DNA from 3 places in the Micrococcus sp. HOU01 genome. Region 2 is predicted to be linked to each of the others. Evidence: riboswitches for the same ligand, from Rfam matches in the RefSeq annotation. Region 2 holds a riboswitch; each other region holds the start of a gene.
What was found. Region 2 has a riboswitch for thiamine pyrophosphate ahead of SOY78_RS02845 (thiamine ABC transporter substrate-binding protein). Riboswitches for the same ligand answer to the same signal wherever they lie in the genome.
Positions count from the first base shown of each region.

Region 1: another riboswitch for thiamine pyrophosphate. It lies ahead of SOY78_RS08635 (FAD-dependent oxidoreductase); the one in region 2 lies ahead of SOY78_RS02845 (thiamine ABC transporter substrate-binding protein).
Region 3: another riboswitch for thiamine pyrophosphate. It lies ahead of thiC (phosphomethylpyrimidine synthase ThiC); the one in region 2 lies ahead of SOY78_RS02845 (thiamine ABC transporter substrate-binding protein).

Region 1 covers NZ_CP141211.1:1,877,608-1,887,074, forward strand. The annotation lists gene thrC (threonine synthase) at 1-469, opposite strand, end outside; gene SOY78_RS08605 (homoserine dehydrogenase) at 473-1,795, opposite strand; gene lysA (diaminopimelate decarboxylase) at 1,967-3,439, opposite strand; gene argS (arginine--tRNA ligase) at 3,448-5,118, opposite strand; partial or broken gene SOY78_RS08620 (HesA/MoeB/ThiF family protein) at 5,719-6,432, opposite strand; gene SOY78_RS08625 (thiazole synthase) at 6,429-7,247, opposite strand; gene thiS (sulfur carrier protein ThiS) at 7,251-7,493, opposite strand; gene SOY78_RS08635 (FAD-dependent oxidoreductase) at 7,490-8,659, opposite strand; TPP riboswitch at 8,653-8,783, opposite strand; gene thiE (thiamine phosphate synthase) at 8,805-9,467, shown strand, end outside.
Region 2 covers NZ_CP141211.1:605,976-615,442, forward strand. The annotation lists gene SOY78_RS02840 (ABC transporter permease) at 1-1,697, opposite strand, end outside; gene SOY78_RS02845 (thiamine ABC transporter substrate-binding protein) at 1,697-2,761, opposite strand; TPP riboswitch at 2,828-2,933, opposite strand; gene SOY78_RS02850 (AI-2E family transporter) at 2,980-4,266, shown strand; gene SOY78_RS02855 (agmatine deiminase family protein) at 4,232-5,275, opposite strand; gene SOY78_RS02860 (bifunctional proline dehydrogenase/L-glutamate gamma-semialdehyde dehydrogenase) at 5,407-9,051, shown strand; gene SOY78_RS02865 (acyl-CoA thioesterase) at 9,071-9,467, shown strand, end outside.
Region 3 covers NZ_CP141211.1:1,888,053-1,897,519, forward strand. The annotation lists gene thiD (bifunctional hydroxymethylpyrimidine kinase/phosphomethylpyrimidine kinase) at 1-313, opposite strand, end outside; gene SOY78_RS08655 (membrane protein) at 387-1,544, shown strand; TPP riboswitch at 1,606-1,720, shown strand; gene thiC (phosphomethylpyrimidine synthase ThiC) at 1,717-3,522, shown strand; gene SOY78_RS08665 (hypothetical protein) at 3,893-4,813, shown strand; gene SOY78_RS08670 (hypothetical protein) at 4,822-5,946, shown strand; gene SOY78_RS08675 (ABC transporter ATP-binding protein) at 5,946-6,617, shown strand; gene SOY78_RS08680 (DNA-3-methyladenine glycosylase I) at 6,723-7,472, shown strand; partial or broken gene SOY78_RS08685 (NAD-dependent succinate-semialdehyde dehydrogenase) at 7,536-8,952, shown strand; gene putP (sodium/proline symporter PutP) at 9,200-9,467, opposite strand, start outside.

The sequences.
Region 1 (9,467 bases), 1.3 Mb from region 2:
CGGAGTTCACGAGGAACACGGGGTAGTTCTCGGCCAGCTTGCGGGCCACCTCGAGGCAGTCGTCGAAGTTGCCCTGCACCTGGAGGATCTCCGCGCCGTGGGCCACGGCCTGGGACATCTTGCCCATCGAGATCTTCCCCTCGGGCACGAGCACGGCGCACGTGATCCCGGCCTGCGCGGCGTAGGCCGCCGCCGAGGCGGACGTGTTGCCGGTGGACGCGCAGACGACGGCCTTCGCGCCGTCCGCGACGGCGGCGGTGATCGCCATGGTCATGCCGCGGTCCTTGAAGGAGCCGGTCGGGTTCATGCCCTCGAACTTCACGTGCACGGTGCCCTGCACCAGCTCGGAGAGGTGGGGGGCGTGGATGAGCGGGGTGCCGCCCTCACCGAGGGTGATCACGCGCGTGTCCTCGGTGACGGGCAGGCGGTCGGCGTACTCGCGGACGACGCCGCGCCACTGGTGGGCCATGGGTCAGTTCCCTTCGACTCGGAGGACGGACGCCACCTCGTGGACGACGTCCAGGGCGGCGAGCGCCCCGACGGTGGCGTCGAGGTCGCGCTGCCGCGCACGGTGGGTGATCAGCCGCAGGGACGCACCGGGGGCGTCCTCGCGCTCAGATGGGACCTGACGCAACGTCTCGATGGAGACGCCGTGCTCCTCGAACACCCCGGCGACGCGGCGCAGCACGCCGGGCTGGTCCGCCGCGCGCAGCACGACCATGAAGGAGGTGTGGGCCTCGGCCGGGTCCAGGGCGGGCAGGGCGGTGACGGGGGTGCGCAGGCGCGCCGGGCCGCCGCGCACGATGCGCTGGGCGATCGAGACGACGTCGCCCATCACCGCGGACGCGGTGGGGGCGCCGCCGGCGCCGGGACCGTAGAACATGAGCTCGCCGGCGTTGTCGGCCTCCACGAAGACGGCGTTGAACGCCCCGCGCACGGAGGCCAGCGGGTGCTCCCGCGGCAGCAGGGTGGGGTGCACGCGCAGGACCGCGCCCTCGGCACCGTCGGCGGCGCGGCCGCGCTCGGCGATCGCCAGCAGCTTGATGACGTAGCCCGCCTCCGCGGCGGCGGCGTTGTCCTCGGCCGTGATCGCGGTGATGCCCGCGACGGCCACCTGGTCCAGGGTGTACGGCGCGCCGAACGCGATGGTCGCCAGGATCGCGGCCTTCGCGGCGGCGTCGTGGCCCTCGACGTCGGCGGTCGGGTCGGCCTCGGCGTAGCCGAGCCGCTGGGCCTCGGCGAGGGCGTCGTCGAAGTCCGCCCCCTCGGAGTCCATCCGGTCGAGGATGAAGTTGGTGGTGCCGTTGGCGATGCCCATCACGCGGGTGACGCGGTCGCCGCCCAGAGAGTCGCGCAGCGGGCGCAGGATCGGGATGGCGCCGGCGACGGCGGCCTCGAAGCTGAGCTGCGCGCCGGTGGCGGCGGCCGCGGCGTACAGCTCCTCGCCGTACTGGGCCAGCAGCGCCTTGTTGCCCGTCACCACGGACGTGCCGGCGGCCAGGGCGCGCAGGATCAGGGTGCGGGCCGGCTCGATGCCGCCCATCAGCTCGATGACGACGTCCGCGCCATCCACGAGCGCCTCGGCGTCGGTCGTGTAGAGCGCCGGGTCCGCCTGCCAGTCGCGCGTCGCGCCCGTGTCCCGCACCGCGATGCCCGTGAGCTCGAGGTCGGCGCCCACGCGGTCCCGCAGGATGTCGGCGTCCTCGGTGAGGATCCGGGCGGTCTGGGACCCCACGGTCCCGCCGCCCAGCAGGGCGACCTTGAGGGCGGTGGGGGCGTCGGTGTGCTGGGGCATGGTCCTCCGTGATCCAGGGTGGGGTCGGGCCCGCGCGACCGCGCGGCCCGGCTGGCCTCGAATCTAGCGCGGCGCCCCGGCCCGTCCCACCGCGCGACACTCGGTGTCCGCAGAGCGGGACGGACCCACCCGGGCTCGAGGCCGGCGGCCGGGTGCGCCGCGCCCGCGTCCTCAGCGGGCGAGGCGCGGATCGGCCTCGCGGGCGAACAGGTCCTCCTGCGTCTCGCGACGGATGATCACCCGCGCCTGCCCGCCGGAGACCGCGACAACGGCCGGGCGGGCCAGCGCGTTGTAGTTCGAGGACATCACGTGCGTGTACGCGCCCGTGGCCGGCACGGCCAGCAGGTCGCCGCGGCCCAGGTCGGCCGGCAGGTACACGTCGCGGACGAGGATGTCGCCGGACTCGCAGTGCTTGCCCACCACGCGGGAGAGCACCGGCTCGGCCTCCGAGGTGCGGCGCGCGGAGACGGCGGTGTAGTCGGCGTCGTAGAGGACGGGACGCGGGTTGTCGGACATGCCGCCGTCCACGGCGACGTAGCGGCGGGCCGCCGTGCCGCCGTCGGGGGCGTCCGCGTCCACGGTCTTGGTCACCCCGACCGTGTAGAGGGTCAGCCCCGCGGGGCCCGAGATGGCCCGCCCCGGCTCGAGCGAGACCCGCGGACACCTCAGGCCGAGGCGCTCGACGGTCTTCTGGACGTCGTCGGCGAGGGCGTCGGCGATCTCCGCGGCCGGACGCGGCTCGTCCACGGCCGTGTAGGCGATGCCGTGGCCGCCGCCGAGGTCGAGCTCAGCCAGCTCCACCCCGTGCTCGGCCTTGACCTCGGCGAGGAACTCGAGCACGCGTCCGGCCGCCAGCCCGAAGCCCTCGGCCTCGAAGATCTGGGACCCGATGTGGCAGTGCACGCCCAGCAGGTCGATCGACTCGGCCGCCAGGGCCGCGGCCACGGCGACGGCGGCCGGCGAGCGGCCGGCCACGTTGCCGTCCCGGTCGGTGGACGCCGGGGCCAGGGAGAGGCCGAACTTCTGGTCCTCGTGCGCGGTGGCGATGAAGTCGTGGGTGTGCGCGTGCACGCCCGGGGTCAGCCGGAGCATCACGGAGGCGCGGCGGCCGGCCTTGGCCGCGAGCGCGGCCAGGTGGGCGAGCTCGTCGAGCGAGTCCACGATGATCCGGCCCACGCCCGCCTCGAGGGCGGTGCGCAGCTCGGCGTCCGACTTGTTGTTGCCGTGCAGGCCGATGTGGGCCGGGTCGACGCCGGCGGCCAGCGCGATCGCCAGCTCGCCGCCGGAGGCGGTGTCCACGCGCAGGCCCTCCTCGGCCGCCCAGCGGGCGGTGGAGAGGGTGAGCATGGACTTGCCCGCGTAGTAGACGTCCGCTCCCCCGCACAGGTCGGCGAACGCGGCGTCGAAGCCCTCGCGGAACGCGCGGGCGCGGGCGCGGAAGTCGTCCTCGTCCACCACGAGCAGCGGCGTGCCGAACTCCGCGGCGAGCGCGCTCGCGCGCAGGCCCTGGACGGTGAGCTCGCCGTCGGCGGCACGGCCCACGCCGGCGGCCCACAGGCCGGGCACGAGCGCGTCCGGGTCCCCCGGCGCGGGGAGCCAGGCGGGGGCGAGCGGGGAGGCGGGGGCGGGCTGCGGCGTCGTCATCCGGGCGCTCACATCTTCTCCGGGGCGGTCACGCCGAGCAGGCCGAGACCGTTGGCCAGCACCTGGGCGGTGGCGTCGTTGAGCCACAGGCGGGTGCGGTTGAGGGTCTCGACGGGACGCGGCGTGCCGTCGTCGGTGGGCATGGGCACGATGCGGCAGGCGGCGTACCAGGAGTGGTAGGCCCCGGCGATCACCTCGAGGTGGCGGGCCACGCGGTGCGGCTCGCGCAGGCGCGCCGCCGCGCCGACGACGGCCGGGAACTCCGCCAGCTGGGCCAGCAGCTCCGACTCGGTGGCGTGGGCGAGCAGGGCGGCGTCGAACTCGGAGCGGTCCACGCCGTGGGCCTGCGCGGTGCGCGCCGCGCCCGAGGCGCGGGCGTGGGCGTACTGCACGTAGTAGACGGGGTTGTCGTTCGTGGCGGAGCGCAGCAGCTCGGGGTCGATCGTCAGGGGCGAGTCCGCGGGGTAGCGGGCCAGGTCGTAGCGCAGGGCGTCGCGGCCGAGCCACTCCACGAGGTCCTTGAGCTCGATGATGTTGCCGGCGCGCTTGGAGAGCTTCGCGCCGTTGACCGAGATGAGCTGGCCGATGAGAATCTCGATGTTCGTCGCCGGGTTGTCGCCGGCGGCGGCGGCGATCGCCTTGAGGCGGTTCACGTAGCCGTGGTGGTCGGCGCCGAGCAGGTACACCTTCTCCTCGAAGCCGCGGTCGCGCTTGTGGAGGTAGTAGGCGGCGTCGGCGGCGAAGTAGGTGGGCTCGCCGTTGGCGCGGATGAGCACGCGGTCCTTGTCGTCGCCGAAGTCGGTGGTCTTGAGCCACACGGCGCCCTCGCGGTCCTCGATGTGGCCCTGTTCGCGCAGCCGCTGCACGGCCTGTTCGATCGCGCCGGAGTCGTGGAGCGTCTGCTCCGAGGTGAACACGTCGAAGTGCACGTCGAAGGCGGCGAGCGTGTCCTTGATGTCCTGCATCTGGAGCCGGTACGCGGCCTCGCGGACCACCGGGCGGGCGGCCTCGTCCGTCAGCTCGCGCACGTCCGGGTGCTCGAGGGCGACGGCGTCGGCCAGCTCCTGCACGTACGCGCCCGGGTAGCCGCCCGCGGGGACGTCGCGGCCGTGCAGGCGGGCGAGGACCGAGTCGGCGAACACGTTCATCTGGTTGCCGGCGTCGTTGACGTAGTACTCGGCGGTGACGTCCGCCCCCGAGGCGCGCAGCAGGCGGGCGATCGCATCGCCCAGCGCGGCCCAGCGGGTGTGGCCGATGTGCAGCGGGCCGGTGGGGTTGGCGGAGACGAACTCCATGTTCACGGTGTGCCCGGCCAGGGCGTCGTTGCGGCCGTACTCCGGGCCGGCCTCGACGATCTCGCGGGCCAGGGCGCCGGCCGAGGCCGCGTCCAGGGTGACGTTGAGGAAGCCGGGGCCGGCGACGTCGACGGCGGCGATGCCCGGCTTGTCGGTCAGGCGCTCGGCCACGAGCCCGGCGAGGTCGCGCGGGGCCATCCCGGCCTTCTTGCCCAGCTGGAGGGCGACGTTGGTGGCCCAGTCGCCGTGCTCGCGGCTGCGGGGTCGCTCCACCTTCACGCGCGCGGGGGTGATCTCCTCCCGCAGCGCGGCGGGGAGGTCACCGGCATCGACGGCGTCGGTGAGGACAGCGGACAGCAGGGCGGAGAGGTCTTCGGGCTTCACCCGCGCAAGTCTACGGAAGGGCCGCCGCGCCCGTGCGCGTGCGAACGAACCCTGCGAGATGGCCCCCTCCGGCCCGCGGTGGGGGCCATCTCGCAGGGTTCGTCGGGGTGGGGGGGTCAGGCGGGCCAGGCGGCGAGGCCGCCGGCGAGGGACAGGACGCGCCCGCCTGCGCTCGGGTCGGCCCCGACGACGGCGTCCCGCGCCCGGGCCGAGCGGGCTCCGGCGGCGCAGTAGACCACCAGGACGCGGTCCGGCCCGGGCGCGTGGGCCGCCGGCTCCGCGAGGACGGCCTCGAGCGGGACGTGCCGATCGGCCACCGCCGCGGGGGCCTCGACCCGGCGCAGCCGGGCGCTCCAAGTCCTCGCGGACGTCGAGCAGGGTGAGGGACGCGGCCCGGGCGGGGTCGGCGAGCAGGGCGGCCAGCGCGGCGGGGTCGATCTCCCCGCCCGCGGCGCCGCAGGCCACCACCGAGCCGGGGGCGCCGGCGTCGTCCGGGCGGGGGGCCTGGGCCGCGTGGGCGGACAGGTCCGTCACGGGGGTCCGCTCGGGGTCGGCCACGAGCCGCAGCTCACGGAAGCGCATCGTCAGGGCGTCCACGGAGAGCAGCCGCCCGACCAGGGGCTCGCCCACCCCGGAGAGCAGCTTGATCGCCTCCGCCGCCATGAGGGAGCCGATGATCCCGGGCAGCACCCCGAGCACCCCGGCCTGCGCGCACGAGGGCACCTCGCCGGGTTCGGGCCGCTCCGGGAACACGTCCCGGTACAGCGGCCCGCCCGGGGCGAACACGCTCACCTGCCCCGCGAACCGCAGGATCGCGCCCCACACCACGGGCACGCCCGCGATCTCGCACGCGTCGGCCACGAGGTAGCGGGTCGCGTAGTTGTCCGTGCCGTCGAGCACGAGGTCCACGGCACCGACCCGCTCGAGCGCGTTGGCCGCGGTCAGGCGTTCGCGGTGCTCGACCACGCGCACCTCGGGGTGCAGGCCGCGCATCGTCGCGGCGGCGGAGGCGGTCTTGGGGCGGCCGAGGTCCGCCTCGGCGTGGATCACCTGGCGGTGCAGGTTGGAGCGGTCCACCATGTCGTCGTCGATCACGTGGACCTCCCCCACGCCCGCGGCGGCGAGGTAGGTCAGCACGGGCGCCCCGAGGCCGCCGGCGCCGACCACGAGGACGCGGGAGCGCAGCAGCGCCAGCTGGGCCTCGGGGCCGAAGCCGTCCAGGCTCAGGTGGCGGGCGAAGCGCTCCAGCTGGGTGTCGGACAGCGCGGTGAGGTCGCGGGGCTCGCGGGCGGCGGGGTCCAGGGCGGCGGTCACCGCTCGTCCTCCTCGGCCGTGACCCGCCCGGCCATCGGCGAGGAGGCCAGGGCGTGCTCGCGGCGCGGGATGCGCCCGGCACGGCGGGCGTGGAAGCCCGCCTCGAGCGCGAGCCGGCACGCGTGGGCCATGCGGGCGGGCTCGGCGGCGCGCGTGATCGCCGAGGCGGCGAGCACGGCGTCGCAGCCGGCCTCCATCGCCAGGGCGACGTCCGAGGCGGTGCCCACGCCGGCGTCGAGCACGATCGGCACGGAGGCGCGGGAGACGATCAGCTCCAGGTGTGCGCGGTTGAGGATGCCCAGCCCCGAGCCGATCGGCGAGCCCAGCGGCATGACGGCGGCGGCGCCGGCCTGCTCGAGGCGCAGCGCCATGGCGGGGTTGTCCGAGGTGTAGGCCAGGACGGTGAAGCCGTCGGCGGCGAGCCGCTCGGTGGCCTCGAGGGTCTCGACGACGTCGGGCAGCAGGGTGCGCTCATCGGCGATGACCTCGACCTTCACGAGGTCGGTCTCGAGCGCCTCCCGGCCGAGCCGGGCGGTGAGCACGGCGTCCCGGGCGGTGTAGCAGCCGGCGGTGTTGGGCAGCACGTCGATGCCGAGGCGGTCCAGCAGCGCGACCAGGCCGTCACGGGTGTCCGCGGACCAGCGGCGCAGCGCCACGGTGGTGAGCGTGGTGCCGGAGGCGACGAGGGCGCCCTCGAGGGCGGTCAGGTCGGTGATGCCGCCCGTGCCCATGATGAGCCGGGAGGCCAGGTTGTAGCCGCCGATCCGCAGCGGCGGGATCGCGGGGGCGGCGGGCGGGGTGCGGTGCTCGGCCATCGCTCAGCCCCCCTGCACCGCGGTGACGACGTCGACCTCGTCCCCGGCGGCCAGCTCCCGGGTGGCCCAGGCCGACCGGGGCACGACCTCGCCGCCGACCGCCACGGCCACGCCGAGCCGCCGCCCATCCGCGGCGGCGCCGTCCTCGCCGATCGCGCGCCCGGTGACGTGCGCGACGACGTCGCGGACGGTGGCCACGGCCAGCTCGGCGGGCTCTCCGTTGAGGGTCAGGGGGAGGGTGCTCATGCGATCTCCTTCAGGCGGGCGTGCAGCAGCTCGAGGATCCGCCCGGCCGCCCAGGGGGCGAGCAGGATCCCGTGACGGTGGAAGCCGGTGGCGACGACGGCGCCCGGAGCCTCGGGCACGGCGAGCACGCGCGGGGCGTCGTCGGGGGTGCCGGGGCGGGCGGCGGTGGTGATCTCGACCAGCTCGCACTCGCGGACGGCGGGCAGGATCGCGGCGGCGTCGGCGAGCAGGTCCAGCACGGCCCCGGCGGAGGTGCCGGCCAGGCCGTCCTCGCGGGCCGAGGCGCCGACCACGAGGGTGCCGTCCGCGCGGGGCACGAGGTAGACCTGGCGCCCGTGGACGAGGCCGCGGACGGTGCGGGTGATCAGGTGCGACTCCCCCGGCAGCAGCTGCTCGGGGCGCACCCGCAGACGCAGCACGTCGCCGTGGACGGGGCGCAGCGGGACCTCGACGGCGGTGGCCGCGCCGCCGATCCCGCGGTGGCCCAGGCCCGCGGCGAGGACCGCGCCGTCGGCGGTGAGGACGCCCCCGTCGGCCAGCGTGAGGCGCACCCCCTCGCCCTCCGGGCCGGCGGCGGTGACGCGTCCGGCCACGAACCGGGCGGCGGGTCCGGCGCCGACCGGGAGCGGGCCGCCGTCGGGTCCGGTCTCGGCGCGCAGGGCGGCGACGCAGGCGGCGGCGAGCCGTCGCGGGTCCACCTGATGGTTGTCCGGGGCGTCGAAGCCGGCGGCCAGGCCCGGGGCCAGGGCGGGCTCGGCGCGGCGCAGCGCGCGGACGGAGACGGGCTCGACCCGGCGACCGAGGATCGAGGCGTGCTCGAGCACGTGGTCCCAGGCGCGGGCGTCCGAGGGGTCCGCGGCCACGATCCAGGCGCCCTGTGCGAGGAAGCCCGTCTCCACATCGGTGAAGGCGGCGAGCAGGTCCACGAGGGCCGGGTAGGCCTCCCAGCCGGCCTGCAGCAGCGGGGCGAGGTCGTCCTGGCTGAACTGGGTCTCGGCGAGCGGCGCGAGCATCCCCGCCGCGGCGTGGGTGGCCCCGGCCACGGCGTGCGGGCGCCCGGCGGCGTCCAGCTCGGGGGCGATCAGGGTGACGGCGTGGCCTGCGGCACGCAGACGCACGGCGGCGGTGAGGCCGATGATCCCGGCCCCGACGACGGCCACGTGCACGGACCGGTCCTCCTCACGGCGGCATGACCCGCATCGAGTGGTGATGGTCGGCCGCGCCGGCGCGGTGCGCCCCTGCGGCCCTCTCAGCCCGGCGTGTGCGGCCCGGGCTCCCATGGAACAGCGGCCAGTCTGCCACAGTGGGCGCATGCACTCCCCCGATCCGCTCCTGATGACCGCGGCCGGCCGCGACGACGGCGGCACCGGCCCCGGCGCGCGCCGCCGCGCCCGCCTCGCCGCCTCCCGGCTGTACGTCTGCACCGACCTGCAGCGGTTCCTGCGCCCGGACGGCACGCTCGACACGGCCGCGTTCGCCGACTTCTGCGCGGCGGCGTTCCGCGGCGGAGTAGACGTGATCCAGGTGCGGGACAAGGCCGTGGACGTGGCGGTCGAGCTGGCCGCGTTCGCCACGCTCGTCCCGCTGGCCCGGGAGCACGGGGCGCTCTCGGCCGCCAACGACCGCGCCGACGTCGCCGCCCTGGCCGGGGTGGACGTGTTCCACACGGGCCAGACCGACCTGACCACCGCGCAGTGCCGCGCCCTGCTGGGCCCGGACGTGGTGCTCGGCCGCTCGTGCCACACCGAGGCGCAGGTGCGCGGCGCCCGCGCGGAGGACGGCCTGGACTACTTCTGCACGGGGCCGGTGTGGGCGACGCCCACGAAGCCGGGCCGGGCCGCCGTCGGACTGGAACTGCCGACCCTCGCCGCACGCCTGGACGCGGAGGACCCGGCGGGGGCGCGGCCGTGGTTCGCCATCGGCGGCGTCGACGCGGACCGGCTGCCCGAGGTCCGCGCGGCCGGGGCGGAACGG
Region 2 (9,467 bases):
CGCAGCCGCTCGCACACCAGCATGATCCCGGCGCTCAGCACGGCCAGCACCGTGGCCGCCGCGAGCGCCATCCCGTAGTTGTCCGCGCCCGGCCGGCCCAGCAGCCGGGCGATCAGCACCGGCAGGGTGGGCGCGGACGGGCTCGCCAGGAAGCTCGTGGCCCCGAACTCGCCCAGGGACACCGCGAACGCGAAGCCCGCGGCCACACCCACGCCGCGCGCGAGGAACGGGCCGTCCACCGTGGCCAGCACCCGCCACGGGCCCGCCCCGAGGGTGCGCGCGGCCTCCCGCAGCCGCGGGTCCACCGCCGCGAGCACGGGCACGAGCGCCCGCACCGCGAGCGGCAGCGCCACCACCGCCTGGGCCAGCGGCACGAGCACGCCCGAGGCCGCCAGCTCCGGGAACGCGGCCCGCAGGGACACGACGAAGCCGAAGCCCACGGTCACCGCGGACACCCCGAGCGGCAGGAGCAGGGCGCCGTCGAGGGCCCGCTGGGCCGCCAGCGCGGCGCGTGAGCGGAAGGACCGGGTCAGCAGCAGGGCCAGCGGCACGGCCACCACGAGCGTCACGAGCGTGGCGTCCACGGCCACCCGCAGGGACTGTTCGAGCGCCTGGGCCGGCGTCGACCCGCCCACGAACCCGCTGCCCGCGCTCGTGGACAGCAGCCGGTAGTTGCCCAGCCCCCAGCCGTGGCGGGTGTGGAAGGAGCGCACCACGAGCGTCAGGATCGGCGCCACCACGAGCGCCACCACCGCGAGCATCACGGCCACCGGGACCGCGTCCGCGCGCGTGAGCCGGGCCGGCGGCGTCTCCCGCAGGCGCAGCGCCCGCTGGGTGCGCGCCGCCGTCACGCCGGAGACCACGACGGCGGCCAGCACCACCGCGAACTGCAGCACGGAGAACACCGCCGCGGTCCGCAGGTCCAGGTAGACGGAGGTCTGCACCCAGATCTCCGACTCGAGCGTGCCGTAGCCGGGCCGGCCGAGCGTCTGGACGATGCCGAACGCGGACGCGCAGAACAGGAACACCAGCGCCGCGCTCGCGGCGATCGCCGGGGCGAGCTGGGGCAGCGTCACGGTGCGGAACGCCCGCCACGGCGAGGCGCCCAGGGTGCGGGCGGCCTCGGTCTGGCGCGGGTCGAGCGCGTTCCACAGCGCGCCCACCTGGCGCACCACCACGGACACGTTGAAGAAGACCATGGCCAGCACGACGGCGGTGGTCGTCTGGTCCAGCCCGGTGAAGCCCAGCGGTCCGCCGGGGGCGAGCAGGGCGCGGAACGCGACGCCGACCACCACCGTGGGCAGCACGAACGGCACGAGCACGAGGGCGCGGAGCACGGCCCGCCCCGGGACGCGACGCCGGTGCAGCACGAACGCGGTCGGCAGGCCGAGCGCCACCGAGACCACCGTGCCGGCGGCGGCCATCCCGAGCGTCTGGCCGAGGATGCGCCACGTGCGCTCGCGGGCGAGGGTCTCCCTGAAGGCGGTGAGGTCCACGGCGCCGGTGAACGCGTCGGCGTCGCCGCCGATCCCGCGCCAGAGCATGGCCGCCACGGGCCACGCGAAGAAGACGAGCAGGAAGGCGACCGGCAGGACGGCGGCCACCAGCCACCACGGGCCGAGCCCGTCCCCCCGGCCGCGGGCCCGCCGGCGCGGCAGGTCCGTGCCGGGGGCCGCGACCTCGGTGAGCGCGGACATCAGCGCCGGGAGGCCTCGGCCAGGGCGGTCCACTCCTTCAGCAGGTCCTCGCGGCGCTCGTCGATGCGGGCGGGGTCCGGGGTGATGGCGTCCTCGACGAGCGGCGCGTTCTGCGCCCACTCCTCGGGCAGCTGCACCGACTCGTCGATCGGGTACATGTACATCGACTCGGGCAGGGCGGACTGGACCTCCTCGGTGAGCATGAAGTCCACGAACGCCTGCGCGCCCTCGGGGTTCTTCGCGCCCTCGAGCACGCCGGCGTACTCGACCTGCGGGGTACAGGAGTCCTCGATCACCTCGGTCTCGGGGGCGAACGCGGGGGAGGAGGAGTAGGAGAGCACCACCGGGAACCGACCCTCGCCCTCGCCGCCGGAGAAGTCCGAGTTGTAGGCGTCGGACCAGCTGTCGGCGACCTTGCCGCCGTGCTCCATCAGGCCCCGCCACCAGTCCTGCCAGCCGTCGTCGCCGTACTTCTCCGTGGTGGCCGCGAGCAGCGCCAGGCCGGGGGAGGAGGCCACGGGGGAGGTAACGACCGTCAGCTTCGCGTACTCGGGGTCGTCGAGCTGGTCGATCGAGGTGGGGGCCTCGACGTCGTGGGCCTCGAACCATGCCGGATCCGTGTTGAAGCACACCTGGCCCTGGTCCACCGGGGTCATGCGGTCCTCCACCATCCGGTCCTGTGCGGAGGCGGGCAGGTCCTGCGGGGTGTATTCGGCGACGACGCCCTCGCGGACGAGGCGGTGCGCCGAGTGGTCCTCCACGCCGTAGACGCCGTCCACGGTGGGCTCGTCCTTGGCCAGCAGGAGCTGGTTCACCACGCTGCCGGCGTCGCCGGGGGCCGTGGTCTTCAGGGTGTAGCCGGACTCCTGCTCGAACTTCTGGACGAGCTCCTGGGGCAGGTTGAACGAGTCGTGCGTCATGATCGTCACCGTCGTCGGCTCGCCGCCGGCGCCGGAGGCGGACGACGACGCCCCGTCGCCGGACGAGCCGGACACCGAACAGCCGGTGAGGGCGAGGGCGGCCACTGAGAGGGCGGCGAGGGCGCGGTGTGGGGTGCGGGACATGGCGGTTCTCCTCTGGGACGGCAGAGGGGCCGGGACGAGGCCGCCACCGGAATCCCGGGACGACGTCGACCGGGAGACTCGACTTCCTTCGCCGGTGCGGACCGGAGCAGGTTCGAGGGTCTGCGGCGGACCGCACTCTCAGCGCCGCGCGGGCGCTCCCCTGTCGATGTGGACTGGTCCCGACCCTACCCCGTCCGGCCCGCGCATAGACTGCCCGCGTGAGCGCCGCACAGCCCGCGGGGGTGTCCCCGCCGTCCGCCTCGTCCAGTCCCGCCTCCGACTGGGACATCCGCCGCCCCCACCGCATGTGGCCGCGCATGCTGGTGATCGTCCTGACGCTGGCGGGTCTGGTGCTGGTGGTGCAGTTCTTCCAGGGGATCGCCTCCATCGCGGCGCCCGTCTTCCTGGGGCTGAACCTCGTGATCGTGGTCTACCCGCTGCAGGCCTGGCTCATCCGCCGGGGCCTGCACCCCGTGCTCGGCGCCACCACCACCGTCCTGCTGATCGTCGCGGTGATGGGCGTGTTCGGGGGCATGATGGTGTGGTCCGGCCTCGAGCTGGTGGCGGAGCTGCCGAAGTACACGGACCGCTTCCAGCAGATCGTCCTGGACGTCTCGCACTGGCTCAGCGAGCGCGGCGTGACCCCGGACATGGTGTCCCAGCAGCTGGCCTCGATCGACATGAGCACCGTGACCGGGACGGCCGTCAGCGCCATCACGAAGATCGCCACGAACGTCTACGCGGTCTTCGGCCTGCTCGTCACCGTGATCATGGGCATGTTCTTCCTGGCGATGGACTCGATGGACGTCGAACGCCGCGTCCGCCTGCTCAGCACCGCCCGCCACGAGTTCGGCCACGCCCTGGTCGAGTTCGCCCAGGGCGTGCGCCGCTACTGGGTGGTCACCACGGTGTTCGGCCTGATCGTGGCGGTGCTGGACGTGATCGCCCTCATGCTGATCGGCGTCCCACTCGCGCTCGTGTGGGGCGTGCTCAGCTTCCTCACCAACTACATCCCGAACATCGGCTTCATCATCGGCCTGCTGCCGCCGGCCGTCCTGGGCCTGGCGGCGGGCGGCTGGTCCGACTTCCTGTGGGTGGTGGTCAGCTACTCGGTGCTGAACTTCGTGCTGCAGTCCGTGATCCAGCCCAAGGTGGCCGGCGACGCGATCGGCGTGATCCCCACCGTCAGCTTCCTCTCCCTGCTCTTCTGGGCCTGGGTCCTCGGCCCGCTCGGCGCCATCCTCGCGCTGCCCTGCACGCTGCTGGCCAAGGCCGTGCTGATCGACGCCGACCCGAACGCCCGCTGGATCAACGCGCTCATCGCCTCGGACCTGAAGGGCATGGAGCGCCGTCAGTCCTCGCTCCTGGAACGGCTGCGCCCGGCGGCCTGGCGGTCCGACGCGCACGGGGGAGACGAGGACCGCGCCCCGGCGGACGGTGGAGACGAGGACCGCGCCCCGGCGGACGAGGTCACGGGCGAGGCTGGAGCAGCACCAGGTCGTTGAGCGCGCCGGCCAGCCGCAGCAGCGGCGGGGCGGGGAACGACAGCTGGGGCAGCCCCGGGTGCAGTGCCGCACACGCGGCGGCCGCGGCCTCCTCGCCCGCGGCGTCCTCGAACGCCGGCCGCAGCACCGCAGCGCCCAGCGGCAGCGTGTCCAGGAGGGAGCGGGGGCCCCGCTCGGCCGGGTCGTACGCGGCGGGCTGCGCCGCCCCGGTCACCGTGCGCACGCGCAGGGGCCGGCCGGCGGCGTCGTCGGCGCCCTGCAGGAAGCGCAGCGCCGCCGCCGCGTAGGGGTGCTCGGGGTGGAACCGGTCGCCGCGCCAATGCACGGCGGCCTCGCCGTCGCCCCCCAGCCGCACCCACGAGGCCAGGTGGCCGGGCCCGCCCCACGGCCCGGTGCCCGGCCGCGGTGCCGGCGGCACCCACAGCACCCGGGTGATCCCCAGCAGGGCGGCGAACTCGGCGGCCACCTGGCCGGGGGCCCACGCGCCGTTGATCCGCCCGTCCAGCACGGGGTCCGCGGCCACCACGGCCGTCCCCTCGCCGTCGCTCACCCAGGCCCCGCGCGGGGCGCACAGCAGGGGCGTGAGCAGCGGCAGTCCCGCCGCCTCCGCCACGGCCGTCGCGGCCGCGCCGTCGAGCGGCCCGGTCCCGGTCAGTCCCGCGGCGCTGCGCCAGGCGACGGCGGCCAGGCCCTCGGGGCGGCGGACGAAGCTCGGCCCGGTGCGGCCCAGCAGCGGCGAGCCCACGGGCGCGCGCAACAGGTCCACCTCCGGGGGCACCAGCCGCGCCGCCCCGGCGTCGCGCGGGTGGGCGAGCACGGTGACCGGCAGCACGGCGGCGAGCGTCTCGGCCAGGCCCACGACGGCGTCCCGCGTCTCCTCCAGCAGCGTCGGCACCGGGTGGCGGTGGGGCAGGACGAGCCAGGCCCGCTCGGGCGGGTCCTCGGGTCCGGGCACGACGAGGTCCCGGCGCTCCCGCGCGTCGGTGGGGGCGGGGTCGACGGCGGCCATGGCGGACGGGCTCCTGGGAAGACGGCGGCGACGCGCGGGCGCGCGGCGAGGGGATGTCCATCGAGCATAGGCGTCTGACAGGAAGCCGCGGCGGTTTGACCTGTGACCCGGAACACGTGCAGAGTGCGGCCATGACCGCGATGTTCTCCGCCCAGGACCATGACGATCTCGACCGGGTCCTCGGCGCGACCGGCGGGATCCCCGACCCCGCCGACCTGCACGCCCTCGCCGACGATGCCGTCGTGCAGGTGCGGCGCTGGCTCGCCGAGTCCCGGGACCACGAGGCCGACTTCGCGGCCCGCCAGCTGGCGGGCGCCCTGAAGGAGCCGGGCGGCCTCGACTTCATCGTGCGCTTCGTGGACCACGTGGTCCGCCCCGAGGACCCCGCGATCGCCGCCCGGGCGCTGCGGGAGCTCGCCGGCCGCGCCCCCGGCTTCCTGCCCCCGGCCCTGCGCGCCGTCCTCGGCGTCGGCGGCCGCGCCGCCCCGCTCGTGCCGCGCATCGCCGTCCCCACGGCCCGCCGCGTGCTGCGGCGCATGGTCTCCCACCTGATCGTCGACGCGCGGGACCGGCAGCTCGGCAAGGCCATCGCGGCCCTGCGCGACGAGCACACCCGGCTGAACATCAACCTGCTGGGCGAGGCGATCCTGGGCCAGGGTGAGGCGGACCGCCGGCTCGAGGGCATCGCCGCGCTGATCCGCCGCGACGACGTCGACTACGTGTCCGTGAAGGTCTCCGCCGCCACCGCCCCGCACGCGCCCTACGCGTTCGACGAGGCCGTCGCGGACATCACCGAGCGGCTCACCCCGCTGTTCGAGCTCGCCCGGGACCGGGACACCTTCATCAACCTGGACATGGAGGAGTACCGCGACCTCGACCTCACGCTCAACGTGTTCACCGCCCTGCTCGAGCAGCCGGGCCTGCGCGACTACGAGGCCGGCATCGTGCTGCAGGCCTACCTGCCGGACGCGCTCGCGGCCATGGTGCGCCTGCAGGAGTGGGCCGCGCGCCGCGTCGCCGCCGGTGGCGCCCCGGTCAAGGTGCGCGTGGTCAAGGGCGCCAACCTGCCCATGGAGCGGATGCAGGCCTCCCTGATGGGCTGGCCGCTGGCCACGGTGGGCTCGAAGCAGGAGGCGGACACCAACTACAAGCGCGTGCTCAACTACGCGCTCACCCCGGAGCATCTGGCCCACGTGCGCATCGGCGTGGCCGGGCACAACCTCTTCGACGTGGCCCTGGCCCACCGGCTGATCGAGCGCCGCGGCCTCGACCCGGCCGCGGTGGAGTTCGAGATGCTCCTCGGCATGGCCACCGGCCAGGCCGCCGCCGTCCGGGCCGACGTCGGCGCCCTGCTGCTCTACACGCCCGTGGTGCGGCCCGAGGAGTTCGACGTGGCGATCTCCTACCTCGTGCGCCGCCTCGAGGAGGGCGCCTCCCCGGAGAACTTCATGTCCGCCGTGTTCGACCTGGACGCGGACGCGGACCTGTTCGCTCGCGAGGAGGAGCGCTTCCGCGCCTCGCTGCGCCACCTGGACGCGGCCGTGCCCCGCCCGAACCGCGTCCAGGACCGGTCCCGCGGGGAGGACGGGCCGATCCCCGCCCCCGAGGACGGCTTCGCCAACACCCCGGACACGGACCCCGCGCTGCCCGGCAACCGGGAGTGGGCCCGCCGGATCCTCGCGGCCGTCCCGGGCTCGGCCCTCGGGACGGACACCGTCCGCGCCCACCGCGCCGCCACGGCCGACGACGCCCGCGCCGCCATCGCCGCCACCGCCGACCCCGGCGCCCGCTGGGGCGTGCTCACCGGCCACGAGCGCGCCGACGCGCTGGACGCCGTCGGACGGGCCCTGCACGCCGGCCGGGCCCGCCTGCTGGAGGTGGCCGCCGCCGAGACCGGCAAGACCCTGGACCAGGGTGACCCCGAGGTCTCCGAGGCTGTGGACTTCGCGCACTACTACGCGCGCCTGGCCCGCGGCCTGGACGCGGTGGAGGGCGCTCGCGCCGTGCCCGTCCGCCTGACCCTGGTGATCCCGCCGTGGAACTTCCCCGTGGCCATCCCGGTCGGGGGCGTCCTCGCCGCGCTCGGCGCCGGCTCGCCCGTGGTGTTCAAGCCGGCCCCGCAGTCCGAACGGACGGGCGCGGTCGCGTGGGAGCTGATCGTGGCCGGGCTGCGGGACTCGGGCCTGTTCGACGACGGCGGCCCGCTCGCCGGGCACGACCCCGCGGACCTCGTGCGCCTGGTGACGCTGGCGGACGAGGACGAGGCGGAGGTCGGCGCGGCGCTCGTGACCGACCCGGCCGTCGAGCGACTCATCCTCACCGGCAGCTGGGACACCGCACGGCTGTTCAAGGGGATGCGCCCCGACCTGCACCTGCTCGCCGAGACCTCCGGCAAGAACGCCGTGATCGTGACCCCGTCCGCGGATCTGGACCTGGCCACGAAGGACGTGGTCCAGTCCGCGTTCGGTCACGCCGGCCAGAAGTGCTCGGCGTCCTCCCTCGTGGTGCTCGTCGGCTCCGTGGGCACCTCCGAGCGCTTCCACCGGCAGCTGCTGGACGCCGCCTCCTCCCTGCACGTGGCGCACCCCGCGGACCCGCGCGCCGAGATGGGCCCCGTCATCGAGGCCCCCGGCGAGAAGCTGCGCCGCGGGCTCACCGAGCTCGGCCCGGGGGAGCGGTGGGCCCTGCGCCCGCGGCAGCTGGACGAGACGGGTCGCCTGTGGAGCCCGGGCATCCGCACCGGCGTACGCCCCGGCGCCGACGCCCACCTCACCGAGTACTTCGGCCCCGTGCTGGCCGTGATGACGGCCGAGACGCTTCAGGAGGCCATCGGGATCGTGAACGCCGTGGACTACGGCCTCACCTCCGGGCTGCACTCGCTGGACCGGGATGAGATCGACGTGTGGCTGCGCGGCGTGCGCGCCGGCAACCTCTACGTGAACCGCGGCATCACCGGGGCCATCGTGCGCCGCCAGCCCTTCGGCGGCTGGAAGCGTTCCGTCGTCGGCCCCACCACGAAGGCCGGCGGGCCGCACTACCTGCACGGCCTCGTGGACTGGGAGGACGCGCCCACGTGGGCCGGGGGAGAGGGACGGCCCGGGTCCGAGGCCGACGGTGCGGGTGCGTCCTGGCTCGAGACCGCCCGCGCCCTCGACACCCACGCGTGGACCACCGTGTTCGGGGTGGCCGCGGACGTCTCCGCGCTCGAGGCCGAGCGGAACGTGCTGCGTCACGTGCCCACCCCGGTCCTCGTGCGCCGGCACTCGGGGCCCGCCGACCACCTGCTGCGCATCGTCTCCGCCGGCCTGCGCGCCGGGGCGCCCATGACCGTGAGCCTGCGCCCGACCCCCACCGCGGAGGGGCCCGACGCGGACGGGCTCTCGGCCGAGGCCGTGCGCGGCCGGGTGGAGGAGCTGGTCCGGTCCGTCCGCACGGAGGGTGCCGGCACGGCCGCGCCGGTGGACGTCGTCGTCGAGGATGACGCCGCGTTCCACGACCGCGCCCGGCGGCTGGCCCTGGTCCCGCCCGCAGCGGAGGGCGGCGGCGACGCACGGATCCGGCTCGTCGCCGACTGGACCGGCGACCGGGAGGCGGCCGAGGCGGCGCGGCGCGCGCTGCACGCGGCGCTCGGCGACACCCCCGACGTGGCGGTCTACGCTGGCCCCGTGGTGAGCGCCGGCGAGGTGGAGCTGCTGCCGTTCCTGCACGAACAGGCCGTGTCCGTGACCGCCCACCGGTTCGGCACGCCGGACCATCTGACCGAGGGGGTCCTGTGACCCCGAGGAGGAACCTCCGATGCATCTGATCCCCCGCACGATCTGGGTCGTCGCCCGCGCCCGCCGCCGCCCCCGCGCCGGGCTCTGGGAGCCGACGACGCTGCCGATGCGCGCCCTGCCCACGGACGTGGACATCGCCCTGCACATCAACAACGGCCAGTACTTCGGGCTGTTCGACCTCGGCCGCTTCGACGCGATGGTCCGCACCGGCCTCTGGGACGAGATCCGCCGTCGCGGCTGGACGCCCGTGGTGCAGGCCGAGCAGATCGCGTTCCGCCGCTCGGTGACCCTGGGGCAGCGGTTCGACGTGGAGACGCGGATGATCGGCCTGGATGAGCGCGCGGTGTGGTTCGAGCAGCGCGTGGTGGTCGACGGCGACGTCGCGGTGCGCGCGTACATCTGCACGCGCCTGCGCA
Region 3 (9,467 bases), 1.3 Mb from region 2:
CGACGACGGCGGGTCGGGTCTCCTCGAGCCAGCCGGCGACAGCCCGCATGAGCTCCACCGTGCCGAGCATGCCGATCTTCACGGCGTCCACGGCGATGTCGGCGGCGACCGAGTCGAGCTGGGCGCGCACCACGTCCACCGGCAGCGGGTGGACGGCCTGCACGCCCTGCGTGTTCTGGGCGGTGATCGCGGTGATCGCGGTCATCCCGTAGCCGCTCCACGCGGCGATGGTCTTCAGGTCGGCCTGGACACCGGCGCCGCCGCCGGAGTCGGAGCCGGCGATGCTGAGCACACGGGGGACGGCGGGGGTCATGCGGGGGCTCCTTCGGGTCGGGGCGGATCGGCCGCCCGGGCCGGGCCGATCCCGCCCATGAGAATGTAGTCGCATGTCCCACGTCACAGAGAGCTCCCCCGCGCACCCCGGCCGAGCCGAGGAGTCGGCGCCGCTGCGGCCGACCTCCCCGTTCGGGATCGCCGCCACGTTCATCGGCACCACCATCGGCGCCGGGTACGCCTCGGGCAACGAGATCCTGCAGTACTTCGTGAGCTTCGGCCTCTGGGGCGGCACGGGGGCGCTCGTGATCGCCGGCGCGCTGTTCTTCCTGCTCGCGGTGATCGTGCTGCGGCTGGCGCAGAAGCTGCGGACCACGGACATCCACCGGATCGTGAACCCCACGACCTCGCGCGTGCCCACCTGGTTCGCGGACCTGTGCATCACCACGTCCCTGCTGGGGACGCTGGTGATCATGCTGGCCGGGGCCGGGGCGGCGGTGCACACCGCGTTCGGGCTGCCCTCGCTCGTGGGCTCGCTGGTGATGGCCGCCGTCTGCGTGGTCTCGGTGCTGGCCGGCATCACGGGCCTCGTGCGCGTCCAGGCCGTGGTGGTCCCCCTGATCATCGTGGTCGCCGTCGGCGTCGCGGTGTGGGGGTTGGTGAACCCGGGGGCCGCGGTGGACGACGTCGCCGCGCTCGTGACCTCGTCCCCGCTGATCAACCAGTGGTGGCTCTCGGGTGTGCTGTACGTGGCCTTCAACATCCAGCTGGCCTACGCGGTGCTCGCCCCGATCGGCGAGGAGAGCTCCTCGTCGGGCCGCTCCCTCGTCGCCGGGGCCGGGCTCGGGGCCCTGGGCCTCGTGGTGATGGCCGGCGCGGTGATGGCCGCGATGACCGCCCACGCCCAGCTGATCGGCCGCGCCGAGCTGCCCATGGTCGAGCTGGCCGCGATGATCGGCGGCTGGGCCGCCCTGCTGTACACGGTCGTCCTGCTGCTGGCGCAGTTCACGACGGCGGTCTCGTGCCTGTACGGCGGGGTGGAGCGCATCGCCCTGCTGTCCTCGATGCGCCGCGTGCCGGGCTGGGTCATCGCCGTCGTCACGGCCCTGGCCGCCACCCTGCTCTCGAGCGTCGGCTTCTCCGACCTCGTGGGCACCGTCTACCCCGTCCTCGGCTACGCCGGCATTGTCATCATCGTGATGCTGGTCGTGACGTGGATCGTCGAGCGCACCACGGTGCGCCGCCGGGCGGCCCGCGCGGCGCGCGCCTGAACGTCCCGCCGCATGGCCGGACGGCGGACGGTGAGGCGCCGCGGGGGACGTGCTAGGGTCGCTCGCATCCCACGGGAGCCCCACGGCACGGGGCTGAGACCGGGCTGACGCCGCCCGGAGACCGTCTGAACCTGTCCGGGTCATTCCGGCGAAGGAAGAAGGAGCCGCGGCCATGTCCGTTTCCGAGCGCACCCCCCTGCCCGCAGCCGAGTCGACGGCCGAGGTCGTCGCCGAGGAGAACTACCCCACGCACCGTCTGGGATGGCTCGAGGACGCCGAGCACGGCATCCGCGTGCCCGTCACCGAGGTCCACCAGGACGACTCCCCCGACGGCACGCCCAACGCGCCCCTGACCGTCTACCGCACCATGGGCCCGGGCTCCGTGCCCGAGCGCGGCCTGCCGGCCCAGCGCGCCGAGTGGATCCGCGCCCGCGGCGACGTCGAGGAGTACGAGGGCCGCGAGCGCGACCTGCTCGACGACGGCCGCTCGGCCGTGCGCCGCGGCGCCGCCTCACAGGAGTGGGCCGGCGAGCGCCGCCCCCCGCTGCGCGCCAAGGAGGGCGCGCGCGTCACCCAGATGCACTACGCCCGGCGCGGCGAGATCACCCCGGAGATGCGCTACGTCGCCCTGCGCGAGGGCGTGGACGTGGAGCTGGTGCGCTCCGAGGTCGCGGCCGGCCGCGCCATCATCCCGGCGAACGTGAACCACCCCGAGTCGGAGCCGATGATCATCGGCAAGGCGTTCGCCGTGAAGGTCAACGCGAACATCGGCAACTCGGCGGTGACGTCGTCGATCGCCGAGGAGGTCTCGAAGCTGCAGTGGGCCACCCGCTGGGGCGCGGACACCGTGATGGACCTGTCCACGGGCGACGACATCCACACCACCCGCGAGTGGATCCTGCGCAACTCCCCCGTGCCGATCGGCACCGTGCCGATCTACCAGGCCCTCGAGAAGGTCGGCGGCGACCACCAGGCCCTGACCTGGGAGATCTTCCGCGACACCGTGATCGAGCAGTGCGAGCAGGGCGTGGACTACATGACCGTGCACGCCGGCGTGCTGCTGCGCCACGTGCCGCTGTCCGCGGACCGCGTGACCGGCATCGTCTCCCGCGGCGGCTCGATCATGGCCGGCTGGTGCCTGGGCCACCACAAGGAGAACTTCCTCTACGAGAACTACGACGAGCTCTGCGAGATCTTCGCGCGCTACGACGTCGCGTTCTCCCTGGGCGACGGCCTGCGGCCGGGCTCCGTGGCGGACGCCAACGACGCCGCCCAGTTCGCCGAGCTCGACACGCTCGCCGAGCTGACGGAGCGGGCGTGGGCGTACGACGTCCAGGTCATGGTGGAGGGCCCCGGCCACATCCCGCTGCACCTGGTGCGGGAGAACGTGGAGCGCCAGCAGGAGCTGTGCAAGGGCGCCCCGTTCTACACGCTCGGCCCCCTCGTCACGGACATCGCCCCGGCGTACGACCACATCACCTCGGCCATCGGCGCCACCGAGATCGCCCGCTACGGCACCGCGATGCTCTGCTATGTCACGCCCAAGGAGCACCTGGGCCTGCCGGACCGGGACGACGTGAAGACGGGCGTGATCACCTACAAGATCGCCGCGCACGCCGCCGACGTCGCCAAGGGCCACCCCGGCGCCCGCGACCGCGATGACGCGCTGTCCAAGGCGCGCTTCGAGTTCCGCTGGCGCGACCAGTTCGGCCTCGGCCTGGATCCGCAGCTCGCCGAGGAGTACCACGACGAGACGCTGCCGGCCGAGCCCGCCAAGACCGCCCACTTCTGCTCGATGTGCGGGCCGAAGTTCTGCTCCATGCGCATCAGCCAGGACATCCGCAGCGAGTTCGGCGGCGCGTCCGAGCAGGCGCGGATCGCCGAGGCCGGCATGGCCGCGAAGTCCGCGGAGTTCCGGGCCGCCGGCGGGTCCGTGTACCTGCCCGAGCCGACGATCCGCACCGCCTCGGACGCCTGAGGCCGGACGCGGGGTGAGGTGGGGCGGGATGGCCCGCCCCTGCGCCACCTGACGATCGCGTCATGACCTGAGGGCCGCCACCAGGTCATGACGCGATCGCCAGGACAAGGCCCTCCGGGACGGCGAAGGCGCGGCCCCACGGACGGGGCAGTGCGCTCGGTGGTCGATCGAGTGGTGATGCCTCTTGACTCACACACACACTGGGCTCACTATTCCGTCAGGCCCCTGTGATGCGTGTCCCATTCGCCCACAGGAATTGAGTGGATGGAATATGACGTGAAAGTCGACATGACCCCGCCGGTCCGCACCCCAGGGGCGCTTCCCAGGTGAGGCATCATCCAGCCGCTCAGCTCTCCTCGGGCCAGCCGTGATGACCCGGATGCTCGTCTCGAGATTCCTCCTTCTCCTGATCACGCTCGGAACAGCAGCGCTCCTCGCGTCCTACGTCGGGGTGGAGAAGGAGGAACGCTGGCGCATGGACGGCACGGTGTACGAGATCTCGGCATTCCCCGCTGGCGAGGCCTGGCCCATGATCCGGACGTCGCTGACGGGACCGGACTCCGGCTCTGCGGCCACGTCCACGAGCCCCCACGTGACTGCCCTCGCCGGCCGACCTGCTCTGGACGTGCTCCCGGATGGCGTCGCCCCGACCGCGGTCGTCCCCAGCACCTCCCCCTTTGCCGCACGTGCCGCTGCGGGCGAACTGAGCTGGCCGGACGTCGATCGGGTCGTCGTCCGAGACCTCTCCTCCGCGCCGGATCGCGCCACCGAAGCAGACCTCCTGGTCCCGTTCCTCTCCACCGACAGTTCGTCCCTTGCCGGCGTGATCGGCGGCTCACCGGCCCAGGTCGACGAGCTCGTCCAATCGCTGCGGCGGGCCGGTGTCGTCGTCGACGTCGTCCCGCTCCCGCCGCCGTGGGAGGCAGCGATGCGACGCAGTGTCCACGTGCCCCTGCTCGCCGTGATCGCCGGCTTCGCCCTGCTGGGCGCACAGGTCGTCTGGCGCACGACCCTGCGCAGTCGACTGCTCCCTGCCGTCACCTCGCACCGCCTCGTCGGTGCCTCCCCGCTGCGAGCGGCCCGGCTCGGTGTCCGGCCCGCCATGCTCGCCTGGGCGACCGCCGCCGCGAGTGCCGGCGGAGTCTGGCTCGTGGCATGGCCCCGGTGGGACGCGGAGATCGGGCTCACGGGGGGCACCGCTCTCCTCTGGTCCGCCGTGCTCGTCGTGGACGCCATCCTCATCCTCAGCACGACCCTGTCCACCCTCTGGGTCCGAAGGGCACACGCATGATGGCAGCCATGCGGGCCGTTGCGGACGGCCTCCGCGACCTGTTCGACACGCCCGGACTGCTGTTCCTGTCCCTGCTGCACACGACCGTGGCGTCGGTCGTGTTCGGACTGGCCCTGGGCGTCGCCGGCGGGGTGACCACGGCGCTCGAGGTGCTCGAGGACGCCGAGTCGTCGGGCCTGGTGACAGCCAGGATTCTGGACCCCGCCGTCACGACCGACCTCCGCCCCCGCGCCGTCGACACCGTCTCCCGGGCGTTCGCCGCCCATGTCGACGGAGTCGACCCCCGTGCCTTTCTCGTGACGGACGCCATCGGAATCGAGGACCCCCGGCTGCAGGGGGCGGTCATCGCCACGCCTGGTCTGGCCCGGGAGTTCGGCGCTGCCGCTGCCGTCAGTCCCGCCGAGGGCGTGTACTTCGCTCCCGCCGCGATCACCTCCGGGGGGCCGGGCGGCACCGTGTATGTGGGGTCCACACCCCACAGCTATGCCGGCCCACTCCCCGGGGACGCGGCCGCGCCGCGGGCCGACGGATCCCTCTGGCCCCTGGGTGAGTCGCCCGTCATCGTCACCAGCACCACGACCATGGCCGGCCTGATCGAACCGGCCCAGCTCGCGGCGGTCTACGGTTCCGTCGTGGCACGCCAGGACGCGGCCTCCGAGGTGAGAGCGGCACTCGACGTCCTCGAGGACGAGACGGGCGTGGTCGCCGAGTTGGCCCCGATCGCCTCGGCCAGGTCTCCGATCGCCCGAGAAGCCCGCGGTGCCGCGCTCATGGTCACCGCCTACACCGCCGGGCTTGCCAGCGCCGTCGTGACGGTGGTGAGCCTCCTGACGACCATGACCCGTCGACTCACGCCCGCGTGGCTGGCGCACCTGACGGTCGGGGCGCCCAGACGACTGATCCGGCTCCGGATCGCCACATCCGTGGCCGCGGTATGGGGCATTCCGGCCGTGCTCGGATCGTTGCTCGGCCTCGGCATCGCCTCGGAAGCGGGCGGACTGCGTCCGGCGCCTGCCGTCGTCGTGGTCGGGCTGGCGGTCGTCTTGGCGATCGCCGCTGCGTGCACCCGTCATCCCCTCCGCCGGCTGCACCGGGCCGTCCGCACGGCGGCACTCGTCGAAAGGACCGTGTGATGTCCCTGCTCACCGTGCACGACGTGCACCGCTCCTACCGCGGCCCCGCCGGGGATGTCCCCGTGCTCCGAGGCGTCTCACTCCAGGTCCCCGAGGGCGGCGTCCACGCGATCATGGGACCCTCCGGGTCCGGCAAGTCCACCCTGCTGCGGCTCCTCGCCTGCCTTGACACACCGGACGCCGGCAGCATCCGTGTGGCTGGGCGGAGCCTGCCGGCACCGTGGTCGTCCGACGGCGACGCCTACCGGAACCGGACGTGCGGCATCGTGCTCCAGGACCATCTGCTCATCGATCGGGCGACCGCCATGGACAACGCGGCCCTGCCGCTGCTCTACGCGCGGCCGCGCCCGGCGAAGCGCGAGCGTCGCGACATGGCCGCCGAGCTTCTGACGCGGCTCGGGCTCGGAGACCGTCTCCACCACCCCGTCGGCCGACTCTCCGGCGGCGAGCGCCAGCGCGTGGCCATCGCCCGGGCCGTGATCATGGGGCCCTCCCTGCTGCTCGCCGACGAGCCGACGGGCGCCCTGGACGAGGAGCGCACCGACGAGGTGATGGGGCTCTTCCGCTCCATGTCCCAGCCGGAGCGGGCGATCGTGATCGTGACGCATGACCCCGCCGTGGCGGCCCGGTGCGACCACACGTGGCGGCTGCGGGCCGGGCGGCTCGAGTGACGAGGTCCGGCCGTGCCTCCTGCACAGGTGTCCGCAGACGGCGTGGCGTCCCCGGGCGTCGCGTTCCGGTTCCGGATGTCCGGGGCCGCTCCTAGGCTCGGATGCATGAGCGCGCACCACGCCGACGACGGCCTCCCCGCCCCCGTCTCCACCCTCGCCGAGGATCCACCGGCCGACGGGCGACAGGCGCCGCCGAGTGGCGTCGTCGTGGGTGAGGACGGGCGGGCCCGCCCGCCGTGGGCGGCACGGGATCCGCTGCTGCGGGAGTACTACGACACGGAGTGGGGCCTGCCCGTCACGGACGAGCGGGGCCTGTTCGAGCGCCTCGTCCTCGAGGCGTTCCAGTCGGGCCTGAGCTGGCGGACCGTCCTGGCCAAGCGGCCCCGGTTCCGGGAGGTGTTCGCGGGCTTCGACGCGGACGCCGTCGCGGCGTTCGGGGACGCGGAGGTCGAGGCGCTGCTGGCGGACCCCGGCATCATCCGGAACCGGCGCAAGATCGAGGCGGCGATCGCGAACGCGCAGGCCGTCGTCGGGATGCGCGGTGAGCGGTTCGCCCCGCTGCACCCGGGCTCCCCCGGCGCGGGCCCCGCCTGGCACGGCGACGGCGACCGGCCGGTCCGCGGTCTGCCGGGGCTGGTCTGGGCGCACCAGCCTGCCGCGACCCCACGGCCGGAGACGGTGGCGCAGGTCCCCTCGACCTCGGACGAGTCGCGCGCGCTCGCGAGGGCGCTGAAGGCGCACGGCTGCCGATTCGTGGGGCCGACCACGTGCTTCGCCCTGATGGAGGCCGCCGGGATCGTGGACACCCACCTTCTCGGCTCCTGGCGAAGAGGGGCGTCCGGGATCTGGGAGTGAGCGGGGGCCTCCGGCAGGATGGGGAGCTCAACGCAGGACGTCCACACGAAAGGGTGACGACTGATGACCACCACCTCCGCCTCTCAGGGCTACCGCACGATCAACCCGGCCACCGGGGAGCTGCTGAAGTCCTTCGACAACGCCACGGATCAGCAGATCGCCGACGCCCTCGACGCCTCGCAGGCCGCGTACGAGCAGTGGTCCCGGAAGTCGGTGGCCGAGCGCGCCGCCGTCGTGAAGCGGATCTCCGAGCTGCTGGCCGAGCGCTCCAAGGACATCGCCGCGCTGATCACCACGGAGATGGGCAAGTCCCTCGGCGCGGCAGTCGGCGAGGTGCGCTACGGCGCCCAGATCTTCGGGTACTACGCGGACGAGGCCGAGGAGCTGCTCGCGGACCAGCGGATCAAGCAGTTCTCCGGGCAGGAGGCGTTCATCCAGCGGCTGCCGCTCGGCCCGCTGCTGGGGATCATGCCGTGGAACTTCCCGGTGTACCAGGTGGCCCGTTTCGTGGCGCCGAACCTCGTGCTGGGCAACACCATCCTGCTCAAGCACGCCGAGATCAACCCGCAGGTGGCGCAGCTGCTGGAAGAGCTCTTCACCGAAGCCGGGCTCCCGGAGGGCGTGTACCAGAACGTGTTCGCCACCCACGACCAGATCTCCACGATCATCGCCGATCCGCGCGTGCAGGGCGTGTCCCTCACCGGTTCGGAGCGGGCCGGCGCCACCGTCGCCGAGCAGGCCGGCCTGCACCTCAAGAAGGTTGTGCTCGAGCTCGGCGGCTCCGATCCGTACATCGTGCTCTCCGCGCCGGACGCCCGCGCCGCCGCCCGCGACGCACTGGCCACCCGGATGGGCAACTGGGGCCAGGCCTGCAACTCGAACAAGCGCATGATCGTCATGGAGGACATCTACGACGACTTCGTGGATGAAGCTGGTCCAGCGCTCCTCGGCGATGAAGCCCGGCGACCCGACCTCGCGCGACGCCGACGTCTACGGCCCGCTGTCCTCCGAGTCCGCGGCCGACGGGCTCACCGAGCAGATCGCCGCGGCCAAGGAGGCCGGCGCCACCGTCCACGTGGGCGGCGAGCGCGTCTCCGGCCCGGAGGGCGAGGGCTTCTACGTCTCCCCGGCCGTGATCACGGACGTGGACCAGGAGAACCCCGCCTACACGCAGGAGCTGTTCGGCATGGCCGCCGTGGTCTACAAGGTGTCCTCGGCCGAGGAGGCCGTGGCGCTGGCCAACGACTCCCAGTACGGTCTCGGCGGCGCCGTGTTCTCCACGGACCTGGACGAGGCCAAGCGCGTGGCCGACCAGCTCGAGGTGGGGATGGCGAACGTGAACCTCGCCTCCGCCGCCGGCGCGAACCTGCCCTTCGGCGGCGTGAAGCGCTCGGGCTTCGGCCGCGAGCTCGGCCCCATGGCCGTGGACGAGTTCGCCAACAAGCGCCTGTACGCGGTGCAGGGCCCCCTAGAGGGCTGACCCCGGGCCGGGTCGGCCGGGCGGGTCCACCGCTCCGGCCGGCCCGTCGGCCGCCTGAGGCACACAGAGTGGTCACGACATGCCGTCACCGGAGTCCGGTGACGGCACGTCGTGACCACTCTGTTCGTCGGGGCCCGCCCACCCAGAGCGTGCGGTGGCAGACCCCCGGCCCGGTCCCGGACGCCGTCGAGGGCCGGCTCGAGGTGGTCGAGCACGGCCCTCGGCGGACGGATCGCGAGGAAGAGCCTCACGCCTGCGCGCGCGGATCCGTGGCGGCTGCGGTCGAGCCCCCGGCGGCGTCGCGCGTCATGGCGGCCGGGGCCACGTCCGGGTGCGGCTCGCGGCCGGCCACGATGTCGATCGCGCCGGTGAACTCGGCGTCGATCCGCCGCTGCACCCGGCGCGAGCGCTGGGTCACGAGGGACACCACCACACCCACCACGAAGGCGGCGACGAAGCCCGGCAGCAGCTCGTACAGGCCGAACCACTCCCACGTCTCGGCACTGGCCTCGGAC